One region of the Pseudoalteromonas sp. PAST1 genome, then DNA from elsewhere that is predicted to be linked to it. Evidence: predicted binding sites of a transcription regulator. Region 1 holds the regulator's gene; the other holds the start of a gene.
What was found. The regulator sigma-54, encoded in region 1, starts transcription at its own class of promoters, with help from an activator protein. The targets are predictions, from matches to a motif close to GTTGGCACGNNNNTNGNNT.
Positions count from the first base shown of each region.

Region 2: fliE (flagellar hook-basal body complex protein FliE) is a predicted target of sigma-54. The motif match lies at 2,663-2,681, and genes of this name have one in related genera.

Region 1 is NZ_JAKGBH010000022.1:13,837-18,174, reverse strand. Features, by position in the region: gene rapZ (RNase adapter RapZ) at 1-700, opposite strand, end outside; gene ptsN (PTS IIA-like nitrogen regulatory protein PtsN) at 701-1,153, opposite strand; gene hpf (ribosome hibernation promoting factor) at 1,157-1,444, opposite strand; gene L1272_RS12210 (RNA polymerase factor sigma-54) at 1,471-2,967, opposite strand; gene lptB (LPS export ABC transporter ATP-binding protein) at 3,074-3,799, opposite strand; gene lptA (lipopolysaccharide transport periplasmic protein LptA) at 3,796-4,317, opposite strand; gene lptC (LPS export ABC transporter periplasmic protein LptC) at 4,307-4,338, opposite strand, start outside.
Region 2 is NZ_JAKGBH010000010.1:90,381-94,718, forward strand. Features, by position in the region: gene fliG (flagellar motor switch protein FliG) at 1-563, opposite strand, end outside; gene fliF (flagellar basal-body MS-ring/collar protein FliF) at 556-2,271, opposite strand; gene fliE (flagellar hook-basal body complex protein FliE) at 2,292-2,624, opposite strand; gene L1272_RS07110 (sigma-54-dependent transcriptional regulator) at 2,795-4,198, opposite strand; gene L1272_RS07115 (sensor histidine kinase) at 4,195-4,338, opposite strand, start outside.

The sequences.
Region 1 (4,338 bases):
CTAGATGTGGCAACCAAGTCTGTACAAAGGTTTGAATCTGCCAAGTGAACTTTTGCACTATGCTGTGGCTAGCTAAATAATCCCTGACAGGCTGATCGAGACCGGTTAGTGGCTTCAAATCAGGTTCCCAGTGTGGGTTCGGTAAAAAGCGTGCATCAAAAACGTAGTCAGCTTCTTTTGGAATGCCATGCTTAAAACCAAACGACATAAACGTAATAATCAGTTTTTTATCTTTCTTACCTAAAATCTTTTCACGAATTGATTCTGCTAACTGATGAACACTCAAATCAGTGGTATCAATCATAAAGTCAGCGCGGGTGATCAGCACATCAAGCAGGATTTTTTCTTGTTTAATGGCAAGATCAAGCGGTAAAGAATCAATCGATAATGGATGCAAACGGCGAGTTTCAGAAAAACGCTTAATTAGGGTTTGATCATCACTATCTAGGTAGAATAGTGTTGGGTTTGCAAAACCTGGCAGGTACTCAAGAATATCATTAAACTCTTGCTGCTCTTTCGGTAAGTTACGTACGTCGATACTGACGGCAATTTTGTCATAATTATCAGAAACACTTCGCACGAGCGAAGGCAGTAGGTTGACAGGAATATTATCAACACAGTAGTAGCCTAAGTCTTCAAGAACTCGTAAAGCGACCGATTTCCCCGAGCCTGAGCGACCGCTGATAATTATTAATTCCATTTATGCCTCTGATGCAATTACTTGAAATAGTTGCTGATCGCTTGTAGCACTTCGCAACTGTTTACAAAAATCTTTATCTTTAAGTCTATCAGCAATTGTTGACAAGGTCTTCAAGTGCAACTGGCAATCGCCCTCTGGTACGATGAGTGCCACAAAAATATCAACGGGACGATTGTCTATCGCATCAAAATTGATGGGAGATTCACTGACAATAATAAATGCATGAGGTTCATCAGCACCACTCATTCGACCGTGGGGAATAGCTATTCCTCGGCCGATACCTGTACTACCTAACTTTTCCCTGTTCAGAAAAGCATCTAGGATATCTTGTTGAGATAAATGAGGAAACTGCTGGTGAGCTAACTCGCTAATATACTCAAGAATTCTTTTTTTGCTATTAAAAAGGACCGCAGCTTTGCTGCAGTCCTGATTAGTAAGTGAACTAAGTTTCATAATTTAATGTCGAGCTAATTTCTCTTTATGCTTAATGACTTGGCGATCAAGTTTATCGATCAATGAGTCAATTGCTGCGTACATATCTTGATGTTCTGTAGAAGCGAACAACTCGCCTCCGTTTACATGTAAAGTTGCTTCTGCTTTTTGGCTTAATTTTTCTACATCTAAAATGACATGAACATTATTAATATGATCAAAATGCCTTTCTAGTTTTGCGAACTTAGTGTTTACATAGTCTCTTAATGAATCAGTGACTTCTACGTGACGACCAGTTAAATTTAGTTGCATAAGCATTTTCCTTCTATGTAAAACGTCTAAATCAGACTTTTACGCTGATTAGACGGAGGTATTGCTAGAGACTCACGATATTTTGCAATTGTACGTCTAGCTACTTTAATTCCTTGCTCAGCCAATATATCTGCAATTTTGCTATCACTCAATGGTTTAACCGAGTTTTCTGCAGCAACTAACTTCTTGATTAAAGCGCGAATTGCTGTAGAAGAACACTCACCACCATTTTCGGTGCTGACATGGCTTGAGAAGAAATATTTCAACTCAAAAATTCCCCTTGGGGTATGCATATATTTTTGTGTTGTAACCCGAGAAATCGTCGATTCATGCATTTCGACCATTTCAGCGACATCGTTTAGCACCATTGGCTTCATTGCTTCTGGGCCATGTTCAAAGAAAGCTTGCTGTTGTTGCACGATACAGTTGGTCACTTTTAGTAAAGTATCGTTACGGCTTTCTAAGCTCTTAATAAACCACTTTGCTTCTTGTAAGTGAGAACGAATAAATTGGCTGTCGCTACTTGATTTAACAGAGCGAGACATCGCTGCATATTGGCTATTCACTCTAATTTTTGGCATACAATCTGGGTTTAACTCGACTACCCAGCGGCCTTTCACTTTTTTCACTGATACATCGGGTATGACGTACTCAGATTCTTCGCGTACTATGCTATCCGCAGGCTTAGGATTTAAGCTGTGAATGAGCGTCATCACTTCTTTAAGCTCGTTTTCTTTAAGCTTAGTCTTTTTCATTAAAGTGCGATAGTCGCGACTTGCTAATAATTCGATATGCTCAGATAAAACCATTTTAGTTTCAGCTAAATATGGCGTATTGGCATCGAATTGACGAAGTTGTATACACAGGCACTCTTGTAAACTTCGGGCGCCGATACCAACTGGATCGAATAACTGTATTCTTTTTAAGACAGCTTCAACTTCATCGAGTTCGATTTCTTCTTCATCATTATTTTGATTAAAGCTTTCGACAATATCTTCGCAGCTAACCGTTAAAATACCTGAGTCATCGATAGCTTCAACGATGGCAACGGCAATCGCTTCATCGGTAGGACTAAATGGTGTGAGCTGTAGTTGCCACATTAAATATTCTTGCAGTGTTTCTGTTGAAGCACCTTGGTAAATAGACTCGTCTTCAGGCATTGGCCCAGACGATGTTGATGGGGCGGCACTCATGTACTCATCCCACGTAACATCCATAGCTAAGTCATCGCTAACCGTATCCTTACTCAGAGCATCACTGCTTTCTTGCTCGAATTCGCTAGGTGCTTCGTCGGCAGACGCGCTGACTTGTACATCGTCAGACTCCGCTTTTTGCTCATTCTTACCGATGCTTTCTTCGTTGTAATCCGCTTCTTCCACTTCAAGCAGAGGATTACTATCAAGCGCTTCTTGAATTTCTTGCTGGAGATCCAATGTACTGAGCTGCAACAAGCGAATGGCTTGTTGCAGTTGTGGAGTCATTGTAAGTTGCTGGCCCATGCGCAGCTGTAATGATTGCCTCATGTATCCCTAACAATCCTTTTTAAGTTATCGGTAACGGTGAGGACACTGTTATCGATTTATTGTCATTGTATAAGTCTAGCAGATGCTCTAGTCGGTGGCGTAATGGTTACAGCCTGAATTGCTCGCCTAGATAAACATCACGTACAGTTTGGTCAGCTAATACGTGCTCAGGTGTGCCTGATGCAATTAGCTCCCCATGAGAAACAATGTAGGCTTTTTCACAAACATCAAGGGTTTCTCGAACATTATGGTCAGTAATAAGTACACCAATACCACGATTTTTTAGGTGCTCAATAATTTTCTTTATATCTAACACTGAAATAGGATCAACACCAGCAAAAGGCTCATCTAAAAGGATAAATTTAGGATTAGCGGCTAATGCACGTGCAATTTCAACGCGGCGTCGTTCACCACCTGACAGTGCCATACCTTGGCTATCGCGAATATGTTGAATGCTAAATTCATCTAATAAGTTGTTAAGCGTCTCTTCGCGCGTTGTTTTGTTAAGATCTTTGCGGGTCTCTAATATGGCCATCAAGTTTTGGTAAACTGTTAATTTTCGAAAAATAGACGACTCTTGTGGTAGATAACCAATACCTAAGCGCGCACGGCTGTGCATTGGCAAAAGCGTGATATCGTTATCATCGATGCTTATTTTTCCTTTGTCGCTTGGTACGAGGCCTACAATCATATAGAAGGTCGTTGTTTTACCAGCACCATTTGGCCCTAACAAGCCAACAATACTGCCCGCTTCAACTTCAAGACCGACATTTTTAACCACTTGGCGGCCTTTGTAGCTTTTAGCTAAAAGCTCTGCTTTTAATGTGCTCATGGTTGGCCTTTATCGTCTTTTTTATTTTCTACAGGCACTAAAATAGTGTGTACACGATCTGTTGAGTTTTCGTCTTTTTCTGCGCTGATCAGCTGTTGAGCCATATCATAGGTAATGCTTTTTGCCGTTACTTTTTGACCCGCTTGAGTGACTTCAGCTTCGCCATTGAGTGTTAAGAAGCGTTTCGCAACATCATAACGAACTTCTTCGGCGCTGGCGCTCATCACGGTACCATCAGCTTGCTTTTCTTCGAAGTAAGCTGGTTTGCCTGTAGCGATAATTAATTCGACTGTACCTTCGGTGTCACCGCCATGTGCCTCAAGTCGCTCTGCTGTAATGCGACGATCACCATGCACGATCTCTACGTTACCTTCGAATATGCCAACGCCATCTTTTAGTTTACCGACTTGGCGATCTGAGCTAATGCTAATTTGAGCGCCTGTTTGCTCGGCAGCTGCGCCCGAAAAGGCAATCAATAAGCTTGGGATCAGGAGTAATTTCTTCAGTTTATTGGTCATAGTATATGGTTCGTGTATGGT
Region 2 (4,338 bases), on a different contig from region 1:
AACTCTTGCAATGCTGCTGGTTGAACTTCTTCAAGGTTCGCAATACGCATAGTTAAATCTAAGCGCACTTTTTCTGGGAATTGCGACAAGATTTCCGCTGATTGCTCTGGCTCTAGATACGATAAAACAATGGTTTGAATTTGCGGGTGCTCGTTGCGAATAATATTCGCCACTTGCTTTGAGTCCATCCATTTCAATGAATCAAGACCTTTCGCCCCTGAGCCCATAACAATTTGGTCAATAAGGCTGGCCGCCTTGTCTTCACCAAGCGCTGCAGTAAGGGCTTTTTTGATAAAGTCTTCAGACTGAAAGCCAATGGTACTGAAGCTTTGAATTTGCTCAATAAACAAATTATGGACTGCGCTAATTTTCGCTTGCGATAAATCATCTAGTGCGGCCATTGCCATACCCACTTTTTGCACTTGCTTTGGCTCTAAGTGCTTAAGGATTTGCGCAGCATCTTCTTCTGATAAGCTCAGCAATAAGATTGCCGCCTTATCAACACCGTCTAATTTATCAACATCAAACGCCGGTGGTAATTGTTTTTGTTCTTGATCAGTCATCTTCTGTTAACCACGCTTTCACTACTTGAGAAGACAGTTCTGGTTCATTTGCAACCAATGCACGAACTGCTTTGAGTAAATCTTCATCGCCATGTAAGTCTGGCAGCTGTAGTGTACCATCACTTGAGAATCCTACAGCAGCAGAGTCAAAGTCTTTATTTAGCATATCTAGCGTGCTATCACCAATATCTACACCTGCACTTAATGCATCTTCATCATATTCTTCTAGTGTATCGTCTGGGTAAATTAGACGTTTCAGCATAGGTCTTACAACAAAAACAATAAGTACGATGATAACCAGTGCACCTAATGCTAAGCGTAGCATCTTCATGAACCAATCTTGCTCCCAAAGTGGAACTTCAATCGCTTCACCTGTATCTTGTCTTACAAATGGCACTGTAACGACTTCAAGTGCATCACCGCGTTGCATATCAAACCCAACACCACCTTGTAGTAAGCGACGAATATTTGACAATGCTTCGACAGAGCGAGGAACCATAGTTGTTTCACCGTTTTCACCTACTTGTGGTACATAATCAACGGCAACTGACACACTGATGCGGCGGATAACACCGGTTTGCTGGCGCTTATGAGAAATTGTGGTATCAAGTTCGTAGTTACGTGTTGCTTCTTTATGCGAACGACTTGGGTTCGTTGCTGAGCCTGCACTTCCTTGGCCTGCGACCTCAGGAATATTAGAGTTGACTGGCGGCTGATTCGTTAGCGCACCTGGAATGCCCACAGCAAGACCACCAATGTTGTTTTCTTCGAACGTGGTTTCACTGCGCACAGCGGGTAAGTCTGGGTTATAACGTTTTTGTGTTTCTTCGACTGCACTAAAATCCATATTTAAGTCGACTTGCGCTGTGTAGTTACCTAAACCTACAACAGGAATAAGGATGCTATCGATTTTATTTAAGTATTCTTCTTCACGCTTACGCTCAATTTCATACTCTTTACGAGAGCGAGCAGCAAGTGAGTTTTGTGAACCTGAATTCAATAAACGACCATTTTGATCAGTCACAGTAACGCGCTCTGGCGATAAACCTTGGACTGCTGAGGCAACAATATCAACTACTGAGTCAACTTCTTCACCATCAAGCGTACGGCCGCGTTTTAAGGTTAGTACTACCGTTGCTGAAGGTTGTTTTTCACGACGAGCAAATACGTTTTCTTTTGGAATAGCTAAAAGTACTTTGGCGCGAGTAACATTTTTTAGCTCTTCGATGGTACGTGCAAGCTGTTGCTCACGACCATGTTTTAAACGTTCACGTTCAAGGCGTTGGCTTACACCAAACCCCATGTCTTGCATGATGATGTCAGTACCTGAGCTTGGCGCTTGCTCTAGGCCTTCACGAGCCATCAATAATTTGATGTTTTGGTATTCACCTTCTTCAACAGAGATGACGTTACCATCAAGTTCGTAATCAATCTTTTGAGCGTCTAAGAAGTCCAGCGTTTGAATAAGCTCTTCCGTTGGCATTTTGCCAAGCGGACGCATATCTGGCTGACGAGCCCAAATAATAATAAAAATTGCGATAGCCAAACAGATTGCTAAAGCAATCACTAAAGTAGCCTGGCGTAAAACGTCTACACCATTTAAGGCACTTAGGTAGCCTGACTTTTGCTCTTGTTGATCGTCAGTATCGGTTGCATCGATACCGCCGCCTGCTAAGGCTAGATCAGTTGATTGATTAGATTGCGCCACAATAATTCTCCACTACCTAGTTACACAGGCATGTTCATAATTTCTTTATAAGCTTCAACAAGTTTATTGCGAACCTGTACCGTCGCTTCAAAGGCAACTGATGACTTTTGCGAAGCAATCATTACGTCCGCAAGTGAAACACTGCGATCGCCCATTTCAAGCGCGGTTACTTTTTGTTTTGCTTCTTGTTGTAAGCCATTCACTGTATCAAGTGCATTGGTAAGTAAATCACCAAACTGTGCCGATGAAGTTGGCTGAGTTTGTGTTGGTAAATTATTAATTGAGTTACCACGACCAACTTCTGAAGCCATAGATTGCATTTCTTGAAATAATGCGCTGTTTTGAACTTTCATAATACTCTCTGACAATGCAGTTTACTTATGCACTGATAAAGCACAAACCGTGCCACAAAATAAAACGAGAATTTTCAACAACTTAACACAGACAATTTACTTGTCAGAGTTTTGACAGCAAACAAGCTCACAAAAATGTGAGCTTGTTTGACTAACTTTTTGGAAGGAGTTTATGCAGGTAAGGCGATACCCAAGTCTCGCATTTGCGCCAGTTTATAACGTAACGTGCGCGGACTAATACCTAAGGTTTTTGCAACCTCTTTACGCTTACCGTTACAACGCGCTAAGGTTTCTAAAATAATACGATGCTCTTTGTCTTTCAGCTCGTCTTTATAATTACCCTGCTCACTCACTTGCGGTACGGTATCTAGATTAACTTCAACAGGCTGTTCTTGATATACCGGAGCGTTGTGTGGTGGCGTAGCGACTGGCTTGATATCCGCCGTAAGCAACTCTTCAATAAAGACATCATCTTGATGAATACTATTACCATCGCATAATATCAACGCCCGTTGAATAACGTTATCGAGCTCTCGTACGTTACCTGGCCAAGCATGCGATAGCAGCTTTTGTTTCGCACCCTCACTTAGTTGAGCTATAGGCTCTTTACTTTTCAGGCAATGACGCTCTATTAAATGCTCTGCCAATACAATAATGTCGCCAGGACGCTCGGCTAATGGTTTCCACATTAACGGGAATACATTTAAGCGATAATATAAATCTTCTCTAAATAGATTTTCGCTCACTGCTTCTTTTAAATCTCGGTTACTTGTAGCAAGTACGCGAACATCAAGCTCTATGGTTTTACGACCGCCTAAGCGCTCTACTTCGCGCTCTTGAAGTACACGCAGTAATTTAGCTTGCAAGCCTAAATCCATCTCAGTGATTTCATCTAGTAAGATGGTACCACCTTGAGCTTGCTCAAATTTACCCGGGCAAGCTTGAATAGCGCCAGTAAACGCCCCTTTTTCGTAACCGAATAAGGTTGCTTCAAGCATGTTTTCAGGAATAGCAGCACAGTTAATAGCCACAAAGGGAGCATCGCTACGATTTGATTTATCGTGGATAAAACGAGCCAACACTTCTTTACCCGAGCCACTTGGGCCGAGTACCATGACACTGGCATCTGAGCGCGCTACTTTACTGGCAAGTTCTAATAACTTAATGCTCGATGGATCGGCAACAATTGGGCCATCGGTTTCTTTTTCCTTTTCAGGCAAATAACGACTCACCATGTTAAGAAGCACTTCTGGGGCAAACGGTTTTGCCATGTAATCAATCGCGCCTAAACGCATTGCCTCTACAGCATCATCAATGGTGGCATAGGCTGTCATCATTAATACTGGCAGCTCAGGATAATTAAGTTTAATGCTACGTAATAGGTCAAGGCCACTCATGGCGCCCATTTGCACATCACTAACAACCAATGAATAACTATTTTGCTTAAGCAAGATCATCGCTTGTTCAGCGCTATCTGCAGCAACGCAATCAATACCCGACATCTCAAGGGTATCGATTAGCGCTTCTCGTAAACCTGCGTCGTCTTCAACGACTAAGATAGAGTTAGTATTCATTTTGCCTCCGCTGACATTGGTTCTGCACTAATTGGCAAGATCAAACTAAAACATGCTCCCCCATGAGCATTATTAGTCACTTCAACACGTCCTTGGTGCGCATTGGCGACTGAACTTACAACTGCAAGTCCAAGCCCCGT